Regions from separate parts of the Massilia sp. S19_KUP03_FR1 genome, predicted to be linked through region 1. Evidence: predicted binding sites of a transcription regulator. Region 1 holds the regulator's gene; the other holds the start of a gene.

Region 1 (10,039 bases):
GGGGCCGGCATCGAGCCGGGCCTGGCCGATACGATTGCACAGTCGGCCAGCAATGCGGCGCAGCAGCAGGAGGCGCTGGGACTGACGCCGGTGCTGCTGGTGCCGGCGCAGTTGCGGACCTTGTTGGCGCGCTTCCTGCGCCGCGCGTTGCCGCAGTTGAAGGTGTTGTCGCACGCAGAGATTCCGGAATCGAAAACGATTCGGGTGACGTCGCTTGTTGGTGCGCCGGGGTAACTGCTCGCGCCTGCGATGCGTGTTCGGGTAAGCCAGCGTCGCGGTTTCTGACAGGGGTTATGGGTCCCGGCCTGCGCCGGGATGACGGTTTGGAGGGCGGTGGTGAAAGCGAGCGACGCGATAGCGCCACCGTTCGCCGTCATCTTGAAAACCGTCATACCGGCTTGAAAACCGTCATACCGGCGCAGGCCGGTACCCATACTGCGCACGCACTCGCCAGGTTCCCAGGCGAGCACCGACGCCCGCCGTCAAATCCCACAACCCCGATATACACCCCTTTCCCCCTCTTTATCCCCCGATGGTTTCCGCGCGGCATCGTTAATAATATGTCCTATACCTCAACGGCGGTAATGGGACAATAAAATGAACGTCAAGAAATTCACAGCAGCCACTTCACGCGACGCACTGCGCAAAGTCCGCGAAGCCCTCGGCCCGGATGCGGTGATCCTGTCGAATCGTCCGGTCGACGGCATCGTCGAAATCCTGGCCCTGGCCAACGATGACGTCGCCTCGATGGCGTCGCCCTCCGCCGAATCGGGCATGGATGCACCGCGGCCAATGCTGCAGCATTTGCAGGAGCCGGCGCCGGTTGCAGCGCCCGCGCCGCAGTCCTACGCCAACCGCAGGGTTGCCCAAGCACAGCCACAGATCGAACAACCCGCCTTCGACATGGCTGCCATGACGTCGATGATGTCGGCCGCCATCGCCCAGGCCAAGAGCTCGGCCGCCGCCGACATGTCCGGCATGATGAAGGAAATTCGCGCCATGCGCGGCCAGATGGAATCGCAACTGGCGGAATTGTCCTGGGGCGCCACCCAGCAGCGCGAACCGCAGAAAGCGGGCGTGCTGCGCGAATTGCTGGCCGCCGGTTTCTCGGCCACGCTGGCTCGCTACCTCGTCGAGAAATTGCCTGCCGGCAAAGACGAAGCGGATTCTCTGCGCTGGATTAAGACCGTGCTGCAACGCAATCTGACCACGATGGCCGACGAAGACGACATGCTCAACAAGGGCGGCGTGTTCGCCCTGGTGGGCCCGACCGGCGTCGGCAAGACCACCACCACTGCCAAACTGGCGGCGCGCTGCGTGATGCGCCATGGCCCGGAAAAGCTGGCCCTGATCACCACCGATGCCTATCGTATCGGCGGCCACGAGCAGCTGCGCATCTACGGCAAGATCCTCGGCGTGATGGTGCACTCGGTCAAGGATGAAGCCGACCTGCGCATCGCCCTGAAAGAACTGCGCAATAAACACACGGTATTGATCGACACCGTCGGCGTCTCGCAGCGCGACCAGATGGTGACGCAGCAAGTGGCCATGCTGAGCGAGACCGGCGCCGACGTAAAACGCCTGCTGTGCCTGAACTCGACCTCGACCAACGAAACGCTTAACGAAGTGGTGCGCGCCTATCAAGGCAGCGGCCTGGCCGGTTGCATCATGACCAAGCTCGACGAAGCCGCATCGCTCGGCAACGTGCTCGATGTCGTGATCCGCCAGAAACTGAATCTGCATTACATCTCGACCGGCCAGCGCGTGCCGGAAGACCTGCACCTGCCGGACCGCGCGATGCTGGTCGACCGCGCCTTTCGCAGCGGCCGCCAGGCCGAGATCAGCGATGCCGACCTGCCGCTTCTGATGGCTGGCACCAGCGCTGGCCGCAAACTGGGCGAGGTGTCCTTTGGGTAATTTCGATTTCGACCAGGCCGAGGGCCTGCGCCGGATGCTGGCTGGCCCCAAGCCACGCATCGTGACCTTTCTTTCCGCCACGCCTGAAGACGACAAGGGCGCCATGCTGGTCAACCTGGGCGCCTCGCTGGCCCGGGCCGGCAACGACGTCATGATTGTCGACGCCTGCGCCCATGAATACGGCGTGGCCCAGCGCCTTGGCGTCGACCAGGGTGGCTCGCTGCTGCAAGTGGCGCGCCAGGAATGTGCGCTGAACCAGGTGATTCACCAGGCGCCGCAAGGGTTCCAGGTTGCCAGCATGGTGCGCCGCGCGCGCGGCCAGGGCGAGTACCTGGGGCAGGAAGATACGCGTCGCCTGGCCAAGACCTTCGATGTGCTGGTCAAGCAGGCCGGCATCTGCATCGTTGACGGCGAATTCGGCAGCGATGATACGTTTCCCCTGCCGATCATGGACAATTCCGAGATCGTGGTGCAGGTATCGTGCAACGCCGCCTCGATCACCGCGGCGTACTCGCTGGTGAAGCGTTTGTCGCAACAATTGGGGCGCCGCCCGTTCGGTATTCTGGTCACCGGCGCATCCGAAGCCGAAGCCAAGGTGGTATACGATAATATGGCTACTGCAGCAACGCGCTACCTGGCGGTGCAGCTCAGTTCGATGGGGTCGGTACCAGCCGACGAGTACCTGCAACGCGCCGCGCGCCTGGGCCGCGCAGTGGTCGATGCGTTTCCGCTGGCGGGTGCCTCGGTCGCGTTTCGCCAGTTGGCCGGCCGTTTTGCCATTCCGGCAGGAGGCAGTGCCCATTTTGGTTTATAAGAAAAATAGCTAACGCATGTACACAGCAAAAGGGAAGAAGACGGACAAGGAACTCTTGCTGACGCAGCATATGCCGTTGGTCAAGCGCCTCGCCCATCACATGAAGGCCAAGCTTCCCCCTAGCGTGGAGGTCGACGATCTCATTCAAGCCGGCATGATCGGCCTGTTCGACGCCATCTCGCGCTACGAAGAAACCCACGGGGCCCAGTTCGAAACCTATGCCGTGCTGCGCATCCGCGGCGCCATGCTCGACGAACTGCGCAACAGCGACTGGCTGCCGCGCAGCACGCGCCAGAACATGCGCAAGATCGAAACGGCGATGAGCTCGCTGCAGCAAAAACTGGGGCGCCCGCCCACCGAAACCGAAGTCGCCAAGTCGATGAAAATGTCGCTGGGCGACTACCAGGATTTATTGGGCGACAGCGGCGGCCACCAGCTGGTCTACTACGAAGATTTCAAGGGCGAAGACGACGACGGCAGTTTCCTCGACCGCTACTCCATCGACGACGAAGACCCACTGCGCGCGCTGCTCGAAACCGACTTCCGCCAGGCGATCATTAACGCCATCGACAACCTGCCGCCGCGCGAAAAAATCCTGATGGGCCTGTACTACGAAGAAGAATTGAACCTGAAAGAAATCGGCGCCGTGATGGGCGTGTCCGAATCACGGGTGTCGCAATTGCACACCCAGGCTGTCGCCAGGCTGCGCGCCGCACTCAAGGAGCAGCTGTGGACTGGGCGAGCATAATTGGACTGGGGCTGGCGCTGGCCGGCCTGTTCGTCGGACACAGCCTCGATGGCGGCAAATTCGCGTCGCTGATCCAGCCGGCCGCGTTTGCCATTGTCGTGGTCGGCACCTTTGGCGCCGTGCTGCTGCAAACTGAAGCGGCCACGTTTGTGCGCGGCATGCGCATGCTGCGCTGGGTGTTTTTTCCGCCCGCCAGCCAGCGCCAGCTGTACTCGCGCCAGATCGCGCTGTGGAGCCTGACCGCCCGCCGCGACGGCCTGCTGCAGCTCGAGCAATACCAGAAAATGACGCCCGACCTGTTCGTCCAGAAAGGCCTGCGCCTGGTGGTCGACGGGATTGCACCGGAGCGCCTGCGCAGCCTGCTCGAAACCGAGATCACATCCTACGAATTCAGCCAGCGCCAGGCTGCGCGCATCTGGGAATCGGCCGCCGGCTACGCGCCGACCATCGGCATCCTCGGCGCAGTACTTGGCCTGATCCACGTGATGGAAAACCTCAGCGACCCGTCGCGCCTGGGCGCCGGCATTGCCGTCGCGTTCGTCTCGACCATCTACGGCGTGGGCCTCGCCAACCTGTTCTTCTTCCCGGTCGGGAATAAACTCAAAGGCATCGTGGCCGAGCAGGTGGCCCAGTACGACATCCTGGCCGACGTGTTCCACGACCTGGCCACCGGCGACCATACCCGCGTCGTCGATGAACGCGTGGCCAGCCTGCTGGCACGCGCCTGAGTTTGGCATGGCGCGCAAACGCTACCAGGAAGATTCCGAAAATCACGAACGCTGGCTGATTTCGTATGCCGATTTCATGACCCTGCTGTTCGCGTTTTTCGTGGTCATGTACGCTATCTCGGTGGTCAACGTCGGCAAGTACAAGGTGCTGTCGGACGCATTGGGCGACGCGTTTGGCGGACGCGGCGCGGCCACGACGCCGGTCACCACGGTCGAACAGCCCTTCAGCCTGCCGAACATCGTGGCGCGCAAACGTGCCGAGGCCATGCGCCGCGAGAAAGATCGGCTGACCATGCTGGCGCGCGACCTGACTGCCACGCTCGGCCCGTTGGTGAAGGAGGGCAAGGTGCGCGTCACCCAGAACAGCCGCGGCGTGAGCGTCGAAATCAATGCCAGCGTGCTGTTCGCGCCGGGCGACGCGACCCTGACCGATGCCTCGAGCGAGGCGCTCAGCGCGGTGGCGATTTTGCTGAAAAATGACCCGCACGCCGTCCAGGTCGAGGGGCATACCGATGACGTGCCGATTGCCAATCCGCTGTTCCCGTCGAACTGGGAATTGTCGGCCGTGCGCGCCAGCAGCGTGGTGCGCCTGTTCATCGACAGCGGCATGGCGCCGGCGCGGTTGACGGCAGTCGGTCACGGCGCCAATTTGCCGGTGGCGTCCAACAACACGCCGGAAGGGCGCGCCCGCAACCGGCGCGTGGCGGTCACCATCCTCTCGGCGCTGCCCGACGCGACCACGGAATTGCCAACGCGCTGACCTTTACCTGGCTTAACGTTTGATCCATTTTGGGCGGGGTAAAATTTCGGGCTCGACAGTAAAGCAGAGCACCCGCCTTGACCCCGCCAAAACCGCACCTCCACAACGTCAGCCTGGTCTGCGTCGAAACGCGCTATCCGCAACTGGCGCAGTTTTCGCTCGACCGCTGCCTTGCCGCCGCCAGCTTCAGGCAATGCCTGCTCCTGAGCCCGCAGCGCTTCGATTTGCCCGGCTATATCGCACAGGTCGCCATCGCGCCGATCGACAGCGTCGAGGCCTACTCGGCCTTCATGCTGCGCGATCTGGGCCGCTACTTCGATGGCGACTTCGTGCTGGTGGTGCAGTGGGACAGTTTTATCCTTGACGGCAAGTTGTGGGATCCGGTGTATCTCGAGTACGACTATATCGGCGCGCCCTGGTCGCACCGGCCGCTCGCGGTCGCGGTCGGGAACGGCGGTTTTTCGCTGCGCTCGCGGCGCCTGGTCGATCTGCTGGCAAGCATGGACTTCGACGTGGTTCACCCCGAGGATGCGGTGATCTGCGAACTGCGGCGCGACGAGCTGGAAGCGCGCGGGATCCGCTTTGCGCCGCGCGCGGTCGCGGATCGGTTTGCCATGGAAATGATCGAGCCGGCAGCCCCGACCTTCGGTTTTCACGGCTTCAATAATTTTCATTACGCGCTCGACGATGCCCGCCTCGACGCCTATCTCGCGCTGTGCGATGTGTCCATGCTGCGCGCGCCGGCCGCGCGCCAGCTGGTGCGGCAGTTGTACCACCGTGGCCGGCATGGCATGGCAATGCGCATGCTCAGGCGGCGCTGGGGCGGCACGCCGCGCCAGCGTGCCGAAACTGTCCGGCTGGCAGCGCATTGCCTGTACCATTGGGCTATACAGACTGTGCGGGGCAGTCCCGCCTGAGCCAATGGAGACACGTCGATGCTATTTCACCGTATGTTGATCGGTGCTGCGGCTAGCCTTGGGCTGACTTGCCCATATCGTACATGCGCGCAATGACTGAGGCAGCGCCATCCGCGCCAGCCCGATTCCGGAAGAAGTGGCTGCTCGTGCTGCCAGCTTGCCTCCTGCTGTATCTGGCCATCGTGGGCTGCTGGGCCTGGGCGGCGTTCGATGAGGCCATCGAAACGGCGCCGGTCGCAGCCGATGCGCCGCTCACGGCACGGCAAGTGGCGATCCTGACGCGCGTGGAAGACCCGGCATTTTTCGACCACGCCGGCGTCAGCCTGGGAAAAGGGCAGGGCTTCGCCACCATTTCCGGCGCCGTCGCACGCGACCTGTACCTGGATGGTGCTGATTTCACGGGTGGCAAAGGAAGCTTGCAGACGCTGTATCGCGCGCTGTTCCATTGTTGCAAACGGATCGACCTGGGCCGCGATGTGATGGCGGTGGTCGTCAATGCGCGCCTGTCCAAGGAGCGCCAACTGGCGCTGTATGCGGGCCGGGTCTACATGGGCACCTGGCGCACGCAGCAGCTCAGGGGCTTGGGGCAGGCAGCACTCAGCTATTTCAACAAACCGCTGGCGGCGACGACCGACGATGAATTCATCGGCCTGGCGGCCATGATCAAGGCGCCCAACCAGTTCAATCCGGTCAGCCATCGGGATCTCTACCTCGCGCGCGTGGCCCGGGTGCGCGCGCTGGTTCTTGGCGAATGCCGTCCCGCGGGCTGGTTCGATACCGCGCTGGCGCAGTGTTCTGGCAAACCGCCCGGCGATCCCGGTTGATTCGCGTAACGGCTTCCGGGTCGGCTGACTGGCAGGCATTGGCGCAGCCGGGCGCCCGGGTCGCCGCCACGCCCGGTGAATGTGGCCTGCCCGATGTCGTATTCAGCATGCTGGCGGACGTGCAGCCGGCAAGTTGAACATCCTGGCCGGCGGCGCCGACGAACTGGTCGGCCGGGTGCAGCCCCTGTTCGATCTGTTGGGACAAAAAACCTGGCGCTTCGGCGCGGCGCCGGAACAGGCCAATGCCGTCAAGCTGGCCTGCAACCTGACGCTGGCCTGCGCCATCGAAGCAATGGGAGAGGGGGCGGCGCTGGCCGGCGCGCACGGGATTCCGGCCGCCGGCTTCATCGAGCTGATCACGAGCACGCTGTTTGCCGGTTCACCCGTCTACAAAGGTTACGGAGGCATGATTGCCGAACAACGCTACAGCCCGGCCGGCTTCAAGCTGGCGCTGGGGCAGAAGGATGTGCGCCTGGCGGTGGAGGCAGGGCGTGCCCACGGTTTGCCACTGGCGTTCGGTGCCGCGCTGCAAACCGTGCTGCAGGCGGCGGTCGACCATGGCGACGGCGATCTCGACTTCGCCGCGCTGGGCAAGCATGCGGCACGGCAAGGTCGATAATGACTGCAGCGCCGGCGTGTTCTCGCTGATCATTGCGAAGCCACGCATGGCTTCAGCGCAGGGCTTGGTTCCGCCTTGCAAACTGGCAGACCGGGCGCGCCTTTGCTTTCCCGTTCAAGCGAATGACGGTGAGCTTGTTCACGCGGTTGCAGGCGTAGTAGCCGCCAACCAACCAGAGTCCCGAACACTCGCGCTTCACTGCGTAAAGTTCATCTCCCAGCGGCAGCACAGGCGACCATTCATCTGCTATTTTTTCGCCGTTTGCCAGCAGCGCGGCAAAGGCGTCCGCATGGATCGACTGCTCGGGTCTGGAGGCGAATGGGATCGATGACGTCGATAGAAGGGGACCTGGCGGCAGCGCCAGGACCTTGGTCAGGGTCGCTTCGTCGACCTTCCACGTTTCGAGCAGGGGTGGCATCCTGTACCCCTGGAATCTGTCGATATAGATAATCGCGGTCGATGTCGGCGTGCCACCGAGCGCGCGTGCCACGCGCGTGTAGCCATACTCGTTGACGGCGATTTCCTGGATCACGTTGAACATCGCTGCGCCAGCGCGCACCGGCGTGGCTTCACTGTCGGGACAATTGATGGCGTCGCTGTCGCGACAATTCCTGTCATGGCGTAGAGTTTCCGTCGCTGCGTTGCAAACCGCCTCGTTTGTCGAATAGATGAGCGACAAACCGACGGATGGAAGGTCGGCAGCCAAGGCTGGCGGGAGAAAAAGCAGGAGAGCGGCGAACGACAGTGCGTTGGCGGTTATGGTCATCGGCACACTGTGTCCTTGCCAGGAAAAGACATTAACAAGGCCGCGGACGCGGTCTTGTCACGAGCTTGCAGCGTCCTGCGCTCAGCCAACCACAAACCGGCGCGACGGCCCGAACCCGGCAGTCTGCCCGCCCGGCCCATACAGGCCCGCTTCGGCGCCGCCGGTGGCAGCTGGCGTGCGCATGGCGTTGAGCACGGTCTGGTTGTGGGCCAGCTGGCGCGCGACCAGCATGCCGTTGACGCGGTTGAGTTCCTTGGCGCTGCGGGTGCAGTCGAGCAACTGGTCCCAGGTGGCGCGCTCCAGCGCGCTGCCGTTTGCTGCCAGCCATGGCTCCATCCCGGATTCAGCGGCGTCGAAACCGGCGCTGGCCAGCGCGGCGTGGCGCTGGCGCGCCAGCTCGCTCAATTGCTCCACCATATCCGATTTTTGCTGTGTCACTTCCGCCACACCGTCTGCACGCGCCTCGACCAGGCTGTCTTGCTCTTGTTTCAGCAGCGTGAGCATCGACGCCATCAGTTGCTGTTCGTCGTGCAGAGTGGTCGATGGCGTCATGGGTGGTTTACCTGTTGCGGGAGTGGAGGAGGTCGCGCACGGTCTCTAACAGGCCGTCCGCGACTTTTTCCGAGTTCACCTGGAACTGGCCATCGGCGATGGCCAGTTTGATGCGCTCGACTTTTTTGGAATCGAATACGGCCGAGTTGGACGACGCGGCTGAAGCGGCCATGGTGCCGGCCAGGGCCTGGCCCTGGGGCGACAGGCGCACGCTGTCGGTCGGGACCGGCACCGGCTGGGCAGCTGCTTTTTCCGCACCGCGGCTGGTGGTGGTCGCCGGCGTGGTCGTCGCTGGAATGCCAGCGTTGTTCGAGACTGAATCGTTGATTTTCACGGCTATATCCTTCGGTGGGTGGAGCAGAAAACTCCGCGACATGCGTCCTATAACGGCGCCGTCACCCCAAACTTTAGCAGCAACTGCGTTTTCGTATGCAAATTCTAGTTTGCAACGTCAACGATACCACCGGCTCTGGCCGTCCCGCTGAGGATGGCGCCGGATGGCGTGCGCACCTGCACCACCTGTCCTGCGGCCGCGTTGCCCAGCGCCTTGCCCTCGGCCGATACGCTGAAACCTGCCCCACCGCTGACCACGCGCACGGTCTGGTTCTGCATGACCACCGGTTTGCTTTTCAAATTGTCTGCCCGCAGCGGCGTACCGGCCGGCAGTGAGATCGTCGGCGTGCGGCCGACTGCCTGCGCCATGTCGGTGACGATGCCGTTCGGCATGCCGGCCAGGTCGCCCTTGACCATGACCAGCTGGCTGGCGTCGATCGTCTGCCCTTGCGCCAGCGGCGACGCGGCGGCAACATACTCTGCCAGCACACTCACCTGGGCCTGGACGTACACCGTCCACACCGGCGCGCTACAGCGCACCCCGACCGAGGTCTTGCCCCAGGCGCGCGCGCCTGGCTGCTGGAATGCCTGCGGGTCGGGGCAGGCCGCCAGGCCCAGGCGTGGGTCGACCGGATTCACGGTCACGCTGACCTTGCCCGGCAGGCCCGCCGTCTGGATCTGTAAAAACTGTTCGACGACCTTGCGCACGACGGCACCATCCTGGCGCGCGCCTGGCGACTGCGCCCCCGCCATCGTGGCGACAGCCATACAAAACAGGAAGACAGTGAAAGAAAGCGAACGGGTCATGAGTGCAGCCTTGTGGAATGACGCTATCTTAGACCAATGATTCCTTACTGAAACTATGAATAGCCGGGTTTTGCCAGCCTTACTCGTTCGATGGCAATTTGTTTCTCAGACGTATGATTCATCCTGTTATCCCAAGAACCCCACCCGGAGGCCGGCATGATTGGCAAACTCGACGAGTACATGCGCTTCAATGAAGCGGCATTGAATATCCGCAGCAACCGCCAGCAAGTGCTGGCCTCCAACATCGCCAACGC
Region 2 (10,039 bases), on a different contig from region 1:
CGAAGCTGGTCGGCCTGGAAGACAAGATCAAGCTGTTGCAGGCCACGCTGGTGCCGGCCGAGCCAGCGCCCGTGGCGCCGATTGCCACGATCAAGCCGGCGCCGGCGCCGGTCGCGGTCCTGGTCACACCGAAGAAGCCCAAGCCAGTGGTGCGCGCGCCGTCGGCCACGCCGTGGCTGTGGATCGGCGTCGCCGCGCTGGTGGCGCTGGCGGCCATCGGCGCCATCGTGTTCCTGCTGCTGCGCCGTCGCCGCGGCAAGACGGCGCCGGATGCACCCGCCGGGCCGAAGTCGCCCGGTTTCCTGGATGGCATCAAGAAGCGGCTGCGGCCCGGCAAAGCGGCGAAGGCCGAACCGGTGCTGGAAGAAGCGTAGCCGCGCACGCGTTCGCTATTTAACGGACGCGTTTCTTAACTCCTCGTAAATTAGTTTTATTAACTTACCTGGAGAACCTGCCCGATGGATGACCAACCGAACCGTTCCCGCCGCGTGGCCCTCGGCGGCCTCGCTGGTGGCTTGCTTGTCAGCGCCGCCAGCACCGCCCAGGCCCAGGCGCCAGCCGCTGCCGCTGCCGCCCCGGCCGCACCCAAAAATTATCCGAAACCGCCGTTTCCCGTGCAGCAGCAACCGTGGCCGGGCCTGACCAGCAAGATGAATCCCCGCCCCGACCATGGCGAGACCAGCTACAAGGGCTCGGGCCGGCTGCGCGGACGCAAGGCCCTGATCACCGGTGGCGACTCCGGCATCGGGCGCGCGGCCGCCATCGCGTACGCGCGCGAGGGCGCCGACGTGGCCATCAATTATTTGCCGGCCGAGGAACCCGATGCGCGCGAAGTGGTCGCGCTGATTCGCGCGGAAGGGCGCAAGGCGGTCGCCATTCCCGGCGACATCCGCAGCGAAGCATTCTGCAAAAAGCTGGTCGAAGACGCTGTCAGGCAACTCGGCGGACTGGATATCCTGGTCAACAATGCGGCCCGCCAGGCGTCGCAGGAATCGATCCTCGATATCACGACGCAGCAGTTCGACGACGTGTTCAAGACCAACGTCTACGCCATGTTCTGGATCACCAAGGCGGCCGTACCGCACCTCAAGGAAGGCGCGGCCATTATCAACACCGCGTCCGTGAATGCCTACGACCCGGGCGAGAACATCATCGACTACGCCTCGTCCAAGGGCGCCATCATGATTTTCACCAAGGGCCTGGCCAAGCAGCTGGCATCGAAAGGGATTCGCGTCAATGCGGTGGCGCCGGGACCGTTCTGGACGCCGCTGCAGGTGACCGGCGGCCAGCCGCCCGACGCGCTGGCCAAATTCGGCGTCGAGACCCCGATGAAGCGTCCCGGCCAGCCGGCCGAGCTGGCCGGCGTGTACGTCTTGCTGGCATCCGATGAAGCAAGCTACTCGACCGGCCAGGTGTTCGGCGCCTCGGGCGGGAAGGGTGTGCCGTAAACCGGAACATGATTAAAAAATAAACTACTTCAAACTTAAAACTTGCACCAAAAGTTATTTGGTTTGCGCTATACTCGATTTCATGGTTGTCTAGACCAGTGGTTTAGTCTAGCCATGGACGGAACAGGATCGGCCCGCAGCCACCACCGATAGTGTGGCGCGATTTGCCGATAGTCGTTGAACAAACGCCTGGCTCCGGAAGCAGTCCTTGCACCAGCAGCGGTGCGGGACGCCGGGTGCAACCGGCACGAGGCGACGCCAGGAGATACCTGGTGCTCGCCCTCCCGAATTATGGAACGAAAAAAAAGCGCCAAGGCGCTTTTTTTTATGTCTGCATATTCGTTAGTTAGTGCGCGCCGCTCATGATGGCGTCGACTTTGCTCATCCACGGCTCGGTGCTGGCGCGGATCGCGCGGTCGTTGGCCATGATCTGCTTGATCAGCGCAATTTTGCGCTGGCGTGCGGCGCCGTCCAGGGTCGGGATGCCGCTTGCGGCAGCGCTTTTAACCCCGTCGCACTGGTTTTCCATCCGGGACAGGCCGTCCCGGTCGTTTGCTTGCGCGGCGACCGACATCTTTGCCGTAAGGCCGGCAAGGGTTTCGTACATGGCGAGGACTTCGTTTGATGTCATGGCTTTTACCAGGTAAAAATGCGAACGGATGACCGCTTGTCCTCCGGTAACGGAAGGGCGTGCCGAAACTTGAGGGTTTTTTAAAAATAATTTCAATTATTTTTTTGTGGGACCGGCTAGCGCTAAAATACGGCGACATTTCGTACCGTGCTTTTTTAACAAGGGACCCCATGAAGACCAGCTGGACGCCATTGAAAACCGCTCTCACCATTGCCCTGTGTGGCTTGACACTGGCGCTTGCCCCGGCCCACGCGGTTGGTCAGGCCAGTGCCGCCCCCGTGGCAGAGCCAGCGGCGGCCGTCCTGCCCGGCGACGATTTTTTCATGTTTGCCAACACTGAATGGCTGAACAAGACGGCCATCCCCGCCGACCGCGGCAGCTGGGGCGCGATGGGTGCGCTGGCCGACGAAACCAACGCGCGCATCGTCAAGCTGATCGAAGACCTGGCCAAAGATAGCAAAACCACCGGCGAAGCGCGCATGGTGACCAATTACTACAGCGCCTTCATGAACCAGAAGGCGATCGAAAGCAATGGCACCGGCCCGCTCAAGCCGCTGCTGGCGAAAATCGACGCCATCAAGGACAAGGCCACCCTCACGCGCGCGCTGGGCGAATCGGTACGCGCCAATGTCGACCCGCTCAACAACACCAATTTTTATACCGAAAACCTGTTCGGGCTGTGGGTCGCGCAAGGGCTGTCCGACAGCACCCGCAACCACGCCTACCTCCTGCAGGGCGGCCTGGGCATGCCCGATCGCGCTTACTTCCTCGATGCCAGCCCGCGCATGGCGGCGCTGCGCACGGCTTACCAGGCGCATATTGCCGCCATGCTGAAACTGGCCGGCTTGTCCGAGCCGGACAAGCGCGCCGCCCGTGTGTTCGCGCTGGAGATGGCAATTGCCAACACCCACGCGCCGCGCGACGAGTCGAACGATATCCAGAAATCGAACAACACCTGGACCCTGGCCGATTTTGCATCGAAGGCGCCGGGCGTGGACTGGAAGGCATTGTTTGCCGCCGCCAAGTTGCAGGACCAGGCCAGTTTTGGCGTCTGGCACCCGAGCGCGATGACGGGCGCGGCCGCGCTGCTGGCCAATCCCGACGTCCCGGCCTGGAAGGACTATCTTGCCTTCCACCTCATCAACCACCACGCCGCGACCCTGCCGCAAGCGTTTGTCGACCAGCATTTCGCGTTCAACGGCAAAACCCTCTCCGGCGCGCCGCAGCAGTCCTTGCGCTGGAAACGGGCGCTGGCCGCCACCAACGGCGCGCTCGACGACGCCGTCGGCAAAATCTACGTGGCCCGCTACTTCCCGGCCGCCAACAAGGTGGCGCTACAAAAGATGGTGGCCAATATCGTTGCCGCCTTCGGTCAGCGCATCGACAAGCTCGACTGGATGGCGCCCGCCACCCGTGCGCAGGCGAAGGAAAAGCTGCGCACGCTGTACGTGGGTGTCGGCTATCCCGAGCACTGGAAAACCTATACCGGCCTGACGGTGTCGCCGATCGACGCCTTCGGCAATGCCGTGCGCGCCGAGGAATTCCACTACGCGAATGAAATCGCGCTGCTGCACAGTAAACCGAACCGCACCGACTGGACCATGCCGCCGCAACTGGTCAATGCCGTTAACCTGCCGCTGCAAAATGCGCTGAACTTTCCGGCCGCCATCCTGCAAGCGCCGTTCTACGACCCGAAAGCGTCGGACGCGGCCAATTACGGCGCCATCGGCGCCATCATTGGCCACGAAATCAGCCATAGCTTCGATGACCAGGGCGCCCAGTTCGACGCCGAAGGCCACCTGCGCGACTGGTGGACCAAGTCAGACCTGGAACATTTTCAAACGGCTTTGGGCAAGCTGGTCGCGCAGTACGGTGCCTACAAACCGTTTCCCGACCTGGCGGTGAACGGTCAACTGACCCTGTCCGAAAACCTGGCCGACCTGGCCGGGCTGGCGGCGGCCTACGATGCCTTCAAGGCCAGTGCAACAGGCGGCGCCGACGCCGACCGTGACTTCTTCCTCGGTTTCGCGCAGGCGTGGCGCAGCAAGTTCCGCGAGCCGTCGCTGCGCCGCGGCGTACTCACCGACGGCCACGCCCCGGCCATGTACCGCGCCGCCACCGTGCGCAACCTCGACGCCTGGTACAGTGCCTTCGATGTCCAGCCGGGCCAGTCGCTTTACCTGGCGCCGGAACAACGCGTGCAGGTCTGGTAAATGGACGAGCTCGACGCCATCGCCAGCAGCACCCTGGCCGACTACGACAGCAACGCGGCCGGATTTTTTGCCGGCACGCGCGACCACGACGTCAGCCAGAACATCGACGCTTTGCTGCGCGCCATCACGACGCCGGCGCCGTTCACCATCCTCGACCTGGGCTGCGGCCCCGGGCGCGACCTGGCCACTTTTACACGTCTGGGGCACGTGGCGGTGGGGCTTGATGGCGCCGCCGAATTCGTGGCGATGGCGCGCGCATTTTCCGGCTGCACGGTGTGGCACCAGTCTTTCCTGCACCTCGACTTGGCGGCCGCGCGCTTCGACGGCGTGTTCGCTAACGCCAGCCTGTTTCACGTGCCGCGGGCGATGTTGCCGACCGTGCTGGCGCAGCTGTGTGCGACCTTGAAGCCGGGCGGGGTGCTGTTCAGTTCCAATCCGCGCGGGGATAACCAGGAAGGCTGGTCGGGCGGGCGCTACGGCAGTTATCACGACTACGCCAGCTGGAAGCGCTTCGTCGAAGCTGCAGGTTTTGTCGAGGTAGAACACTACTATCGTCCGCCGGGCGTGCCGCGCGAGCAGCAGCCGTGGCTTGCCAGTGTCTGGCGCAAAGCTTAGTTCAAGGTCGCCAGATACGCCGCCATATCCACCGCGTCCTGCTGCGCCACGTCCAGGTCCGGCATGGCGGTGGCCGGATCGACGCCCTTCGGATCGGTAATCCAGCGCACCAGGTTCGCCTGCGAATTGACCAGCTGTCCCGCGATCTTGTTCTGCCGGCCGAAGCTGGCGAGCTGCGGTCCCACATAGGTTTTCGATCCGGTCACCCCGGGAATCAGGTGGCACGACTGGCACGCATACTGGCCCAGCGCCGTCTTCCCGCGCAGGGCGTCGCCGGCCAGCAGCGCCGGCCCGTCCGGCATGGGCGCGGCCGTCACGCCCGCGTCGAACACGGCAAACTGTTGCGGGCTGAGGCGGGGCAGGTGGGACAAAAATCCCACCACCTGCCAGATCTGCGCATCGCTCATATGGTATTTCCACGCCGGCATGCCGCTGGTCTTGATCCCCTGCTGCACGATCCAGTACATCTCGGGCGCCGACCACCGGCGCGCCGCATCCACCAGCGGCCCTGGTGACGGCTGCATGCTCTTGGCAAAATTGGCCATCGGCACGCCCGGTCCGCCGTGACAGGCGACGCAATTGGCCTTGTACAGCGCGGCGCCGGCGCGCAGCGAGGCGGCATCCGGCGGCGCCGGCGCCACCACGGCGCTGGCGTGATGGCGCACCGATTCATGCATGCCGTATTCGAGGAAGGTGTAGGCGAACTGCCAGTGCGGGGCGAGGGCGCCGATATTGTACCAACCCGCCTTCGCAAACATGGCGCCGCCGAGCGCGCCCAGCACACCGCCCACGGCAATGGTGGCGCAGATGGTCTTGACGATGAGGCGGGTGGTTTTACGCATGCAGTGTTCTGTTGAAAAAGTGATAAGTTATTATTCTTGTAGTATAGCGAGTCATCCATTTCCAGCAAAAGCCTAGCGTGCGCAGCCTTCTTGTTTTTTCGATTTTGCTGGCGCTGTCGGCCTGCAGCCGGCGCGAACCGGCGCCGCCCGCCGTGCACGGCGACGCCGTCGTCGGCGCACGCCTGGTCGACCAGTTCCAGTGCGGGGCCTGCCACACGATTCCCGCGATCCCCGCCGCCCAGGGCCGCACCGGCCCCACGCTTGCCGCCTTCGGCCGGCGCAGCTACATTGCCGGCAGCATCCCGAATGTGCCCGACAAGCTGGCGCGCTGGCTGGTCAATCCGGCCGCCCTGAAACCGGATACGGCCATGCCGGCGATGGGCGTCTCCGACGTTGAAGCGCACCACATGGCCGCTTACCTGGCCACGCTTCGATGATCGATTTACCTTCCCTGCAATCGATTTTGCATCCGGCCGCCATCGATGCCCGCACCATTGCCGAACTCACCTGGATATTGATCATTGGCGCCACGCTGCTCCTTGCCGGCGTCTGCTTCCTGCTCTGGCGCGCGGTGCGGCGCAAAGCCGGTGCGGTCAAACCACTGCACTGGATCGTTGGCGGTGGGATTGCGTTGCCGCTGCTGGTGCTCACGCCCTTGCTGGCCTATTCCACCTGGCGCAGCGCCGAACTGACGATGCCGGCGTCGCAGGACGCACTGGCCATTTCTGTCACGGCAAAAATGTGGTGGTGGGAAGTGCGCTACCCGAATCCGCGCGGCGGCCAGGACATCGTGCTGGCCAATGAAATTCACTTGCCGGCCGGGCGCCCGGTGTATCTGTCCCTGGTCAGCAACGACGTCATCCACAGCTTCTGGGTGCCGGCGCTGGGCGGCAAGGTCGACATGGTGCCGGGCCGCCCGCACGGCATGCGCGTCCAGGTCGACCAGCCTGGTCGCTGGCGCGGCCAGTGCGCCGAATACTGCGGCGAGCAGCATGCGCGCATGGCCTTGTTCGTGGTGGCCGAAGCGCCGGCCGCGTTCGATGCCTGGCTGGCCGGGCAGGCGCAGCCTGCGCGCGGCCAGCAGTTGCCCGGACGCGAAGTCTTCCTCGCCCAGCATTGCGGCGCCTGCCACACGGTGCGCGGCGTGGTTGCCAGCGCCAATCTCGGCCCTGACCTGACCCACGTCGGCAGCCGCTCGCACCTGGGCGCCGGCACGCTGCCCAACGGCAGCGCTGCCATGGCCGCCTGGATCGCCAACCCGCACGCGGTGAAACCGGGCGTGCGCATGCCGGCGTCAAGCGACATGGACCCCGCCTCGTTGCAGGCGCTGGCCGCCTGGCTGGAACAACTGAAATGAAAGACCCTTCCTTGAATCCGACCACCCCCAGCTCCCTGCCACGTCCCGCGGGCGAGCTCGAACAACTGCAGCGAATCTGGCAAACGCCCAAGGGGCTGCGCTTCCTTACCAGCGTCAACAACACCAATATCGGCTTGCTGTACATCGGCACCGCGCTGCTGTTCTTTGTGCTGGCTGGCGTGCTGGCGCTGTTGCTGCGCGTGCAGCTGGCGGTGCCGGACAATACCTTTTTGAGTCCGGCCGTCTATAACCAGCTGTTCACGATGCACGGCACGGTGATGATGTTTTTGTTCGCCATCCCGGTGGTCGAAGCGATCGCCGTGTATTTGTTGCCGGGCATGCTGGGGGCACGCGACTTGCCGTTCCCGCGCCTGTCGGCGTATGCCTTCTGGGCCTATGCCTTCGGCGGCCTGGGCTTTTTTTGCAGCATCTTCGCCGGCCTGGCGCCCGATGGCGGCTGGTTCATGTACCCGCCGTTGACGGGCAAGGAATTCTCGCCGGGAATCAATGCCGACTTCTGGCTGCTCGGCATCGGCTTCATCGAAATCTCGGCCATCGCCGGCGCCATCGAACTGATCGTCGGCATCCTGTTTACCCGCGCGCCGGGCATGACGCTCGGCAAAATGCCGGTGTACGCCTGGTCGATGCTGGTGGTCGCCGTGATGATCGTGTTCGCCTTTCCCGCCGTGATCGCCGGCACCACGCTGCTGGAGTTGGAACGCGCCTTCGACTGGCCGTTTTTCATCCCCGCGCGCGGGGGCGATCCGATCCTGTGGCAGCACCTGTTCTGGTTCTTCGGCCACCCCGAGGTGTACATCATCTTTCTGCCCGCCGCCGGCATGGTCTCGACGATGATCCCGACCATTGCCGGCACCGCGCTGGTGGGCCGGCGCGCAATCACGGTGGCGCTGGTGGTGGTCGGCTTTTTCAGCTTCGCGCTGTGGGCCCACCACATGTTCACAGCCGGCCTGGGGCCGCTGGAAACGGGGCTGGTGTCGGCGGCCAGCATGGCGGTGGCGGTGCCGACGGCGATCCAGGTGTTTGGCTGGATCGCGACCTTATGGAAAGGCAAGGTCGCCTGGAATGGTCCGGCGCTGTTCCTGATGGGCTTCATGTTCATTTTCGTGCTGGGCGGCCTGACCGGCGTCATGGTGGCCGTGGTCCCGTTCGACTGGCAGGTACACGACACCTATTTCATTGTCGCCCACCTGCATTACGTGCTGATCGGCGGCATGGTGTTCCCCGTGTTTGCCGGCCTGTATTACTGGATGCCGCTGCTCAAGGGCGTGGCGCTGTCGGAACGGCTGGCACGCTGGGTGTTCTGGCTGATGTTCGCCGGTTTTAATGTGGCGTTTTTCCCGATGCACCTGACCGGCATGCTGGGCATGCCGCGCCGGGTCTACACCTACGGCGCCGAGATGGGCTGGAGCGGGTTGAACATGTTGTCGACCATCGGCGCCTTTGTGTTTGCCGCCGGCGTGGTGCTGTTTTTCATCGACCTGGTGCGCAGCTTGCGCAAGCCGGCCCGGCCGATCGGCAACCCCTGGAACGCGGCCACGCTGGAGTGGCTGCCCAACGAGGACTACGCCACGCGCAGCATCCCGCAGGTCGACAGCGCCGATCCCTTGTGGGACCGCCTGGCGCTGGCGCGCGAAGTGGAAGCCGGCCAGCACTGGCTGCCCGGCAGCGCCACGGGCCTGCGCGAAACCATCATCACCAGTGCCATCAAGGCGACCCCGCTGTACGTGCTGGTGCTGCCGAAAGACAGCTGGCTGCCGTTTATTGCCGCGCTCGGCACGGCCGGCTTCTTCCTGCTGCTGACCATCAAGTGGGCCGTGACCGCCTGGACCTGCGGCATCATCGCGCTGGTGGCCATCGTCGCCTGGCTGTGGGAGACCGACCAGGCGCCGCTGCAAACAGAAGTGCAGGTCGCGGACCATGTCATGCTGCCGGTCGGCATGGTTGGACCGCGCTCCCATGCATGGTGGGGCACCGCCATCTTGATGGTGGTCGACCTGACGATCTTCGCGTCCTTTTTGTTTGCTTTCATTCATATTTCGATGCGCCTGAACATTTGTCCGCCGCCTGGCGCAGGCTTGCCCGGGGCAATCTGGCAATACGGCTCTGTTGCTTTGCTGCTGGCCAGCTCGGCCTGCATCGAGTTTGCGCGTCGTAAACTGGTCGACCGGCACCAGGCCTGGCTGCGCGTGGCGACCCTGCTGGCGCTGGCGCTGCTGGTGGCCGGTTTTGTGGTCGTGATGCTGGGCCAGCGCGGCGCCGGGCTGGACCCGACGGCAACTGCCTGGGCCGCGACCATCGCTGCGCTGCTGGCGTACCAGGGTTGGCACGTGTTCATCCTGGTCATCATCGGGATTTACCTGTTCTTACGCGCCTGGAATGGTAAACTGCACGGCCGCAACCGCGGCACCTTCGATAACAGCGCATTGATCTGGCACGGCAGCGTGCTGCAAGGCGTGCTCGGCACGCTGGCTGTGTCGTTTTTACCCCAATGGATGGGTGCTTGATGCAAAACCGCGATCCTTTATTTGCCTCCGTGATGCGCGTCTGCGCACCGCTGCTGGTATGGGCCGCGCACTTTTTCTTTTGCTACGCCTATATCGCCGCCGGCTGCGCATCGGGCATGGTGCTGGGCGTGACCACCGCGCTGGCGCTGTCGGCCTGCTGCGGCCTGCTGTGGCTGTCGTGGCGCGGCCGCATCGGCAAGGGTAGCCTGCTCGACCTGGGCGCCTTCCTGGCGTCGGTACTGAGTTTTATTGCGATCACGTGGAGTACGCTGCCGCTGATTTTCATGGCCAGTTGCCAGCCCTTTTAAGTTTTTGCGGCGTTCGGTGCGGCGTCGAACAGAAGGATGGGAAACGCGGCTGTATAGTGAATCCAAGACATCGCCACTACCGGCCTGTAAAACTTTAGGA

Evidence for each region. The regulator FliA, encoded in region 1, starts transcription of late flagellar genes. The targets are predictions, from matches to a motif close to CTAAAGTTTNNNNNNNNNNNGCCGNTA.
Region 2: V6M87_RS02350 (flagellar protein FliT) is a predicted target of FliA. The motif match lies at 2,127-2,153, and genes of this name have one in related genera.

Annotation. Positions count from the first base shown of each region.
Region 1 is NZ_JAQQPS010000018.1:114,654-124,692, forward strand. Features, by position in the region: gene flhA (flagellar biosynthesis protein FlhA) at 1-234, shown strand, start outside; gene flhF (flagellar biosynthesis protein FlhF) at 598-1,917, shown strand; gene V6M87_RS19685 (MinD/ParA family ATP-binding protein) at 1,910-2,731, shown strand; gene V6M87_RS19690 (RNA polymerase sigma factor FliA) at 2,748-3,479, shown strand; gene V6M87_RS19695 (flagellar motor protein) at 3,461-4,207, shown strand; gene motD (flagellar motor protein MotD) at 4,215-4,967, shown strand; gene V6M87_RS19705 (DUF5672 family protein) at 5,045-5,884, shown strand; gene V6M87_RS19710 (transglycosylase domain-containing protein) at 6,031-6,708, shown strand; gene V6M87_RS19715 (hypothetical protein) at 6,705-6,845, shown strand; gene V6M87_RS19720 (NAD(P)-dependent oxidoreductase) at 6,842-7,327, shown strand; gene V6M87_RS19725 (hypothetical protein) at 7,380-8,093, opposite strand; gene V6M87_RS19730 (flagella synthesis protein FlgN) at 8,175-8,645, opposite strand; gene flgM (flagellar biosynthesis anti-sigma factor FlgM) at 8,653-8,979, opposite strand; gene flgA (flagellar basal body P-ring formation chaperone FlgA) at 9,084-9,785, opposite strand; gene flgB (flagellar basal body rod protein FlgB) at 9,942-10,039, shown strand, end outside.
Region 2 is NZ_JAQQPS010000002.1:131,991-142,029, forward strand. Features, by position in the region: gene V6M87_RS02340 (FimV/HubP-related protein) at 1-374, shown strand, start outside; gene V6M87_RS02345 (SDR family oxidoreductase) at 459-1,448, shown strand; gene V6M87_RS02350 (flagellar protein FliT) at 1,795-2,079, opposite strand; gene V6M87_RS02355 (M13 family metallopeptidase) at 2,250-4,292, shown strand; gene V6M87_RS02360 (class I SAM-dependent methyltransferase) at 4,293-4,907, shown strand; gene V6M87_RS02365 (c-type cytochrome) at 4,904-5,749, opposite strand; gene V6M87_RS02370 (c-type cytochrome) at 5,827-6,186, shown strand; gene V6M87_RS02375 (cytochrome c oxidase subunit II) at 6,183-7,106, shown strand; gene ctaD (cytochrome c oxidase subunit I) at 7,103-9,631, shown strand; gene V6M87_RS02385 (hypothetical protein) at 9,631-9,939, shown strand.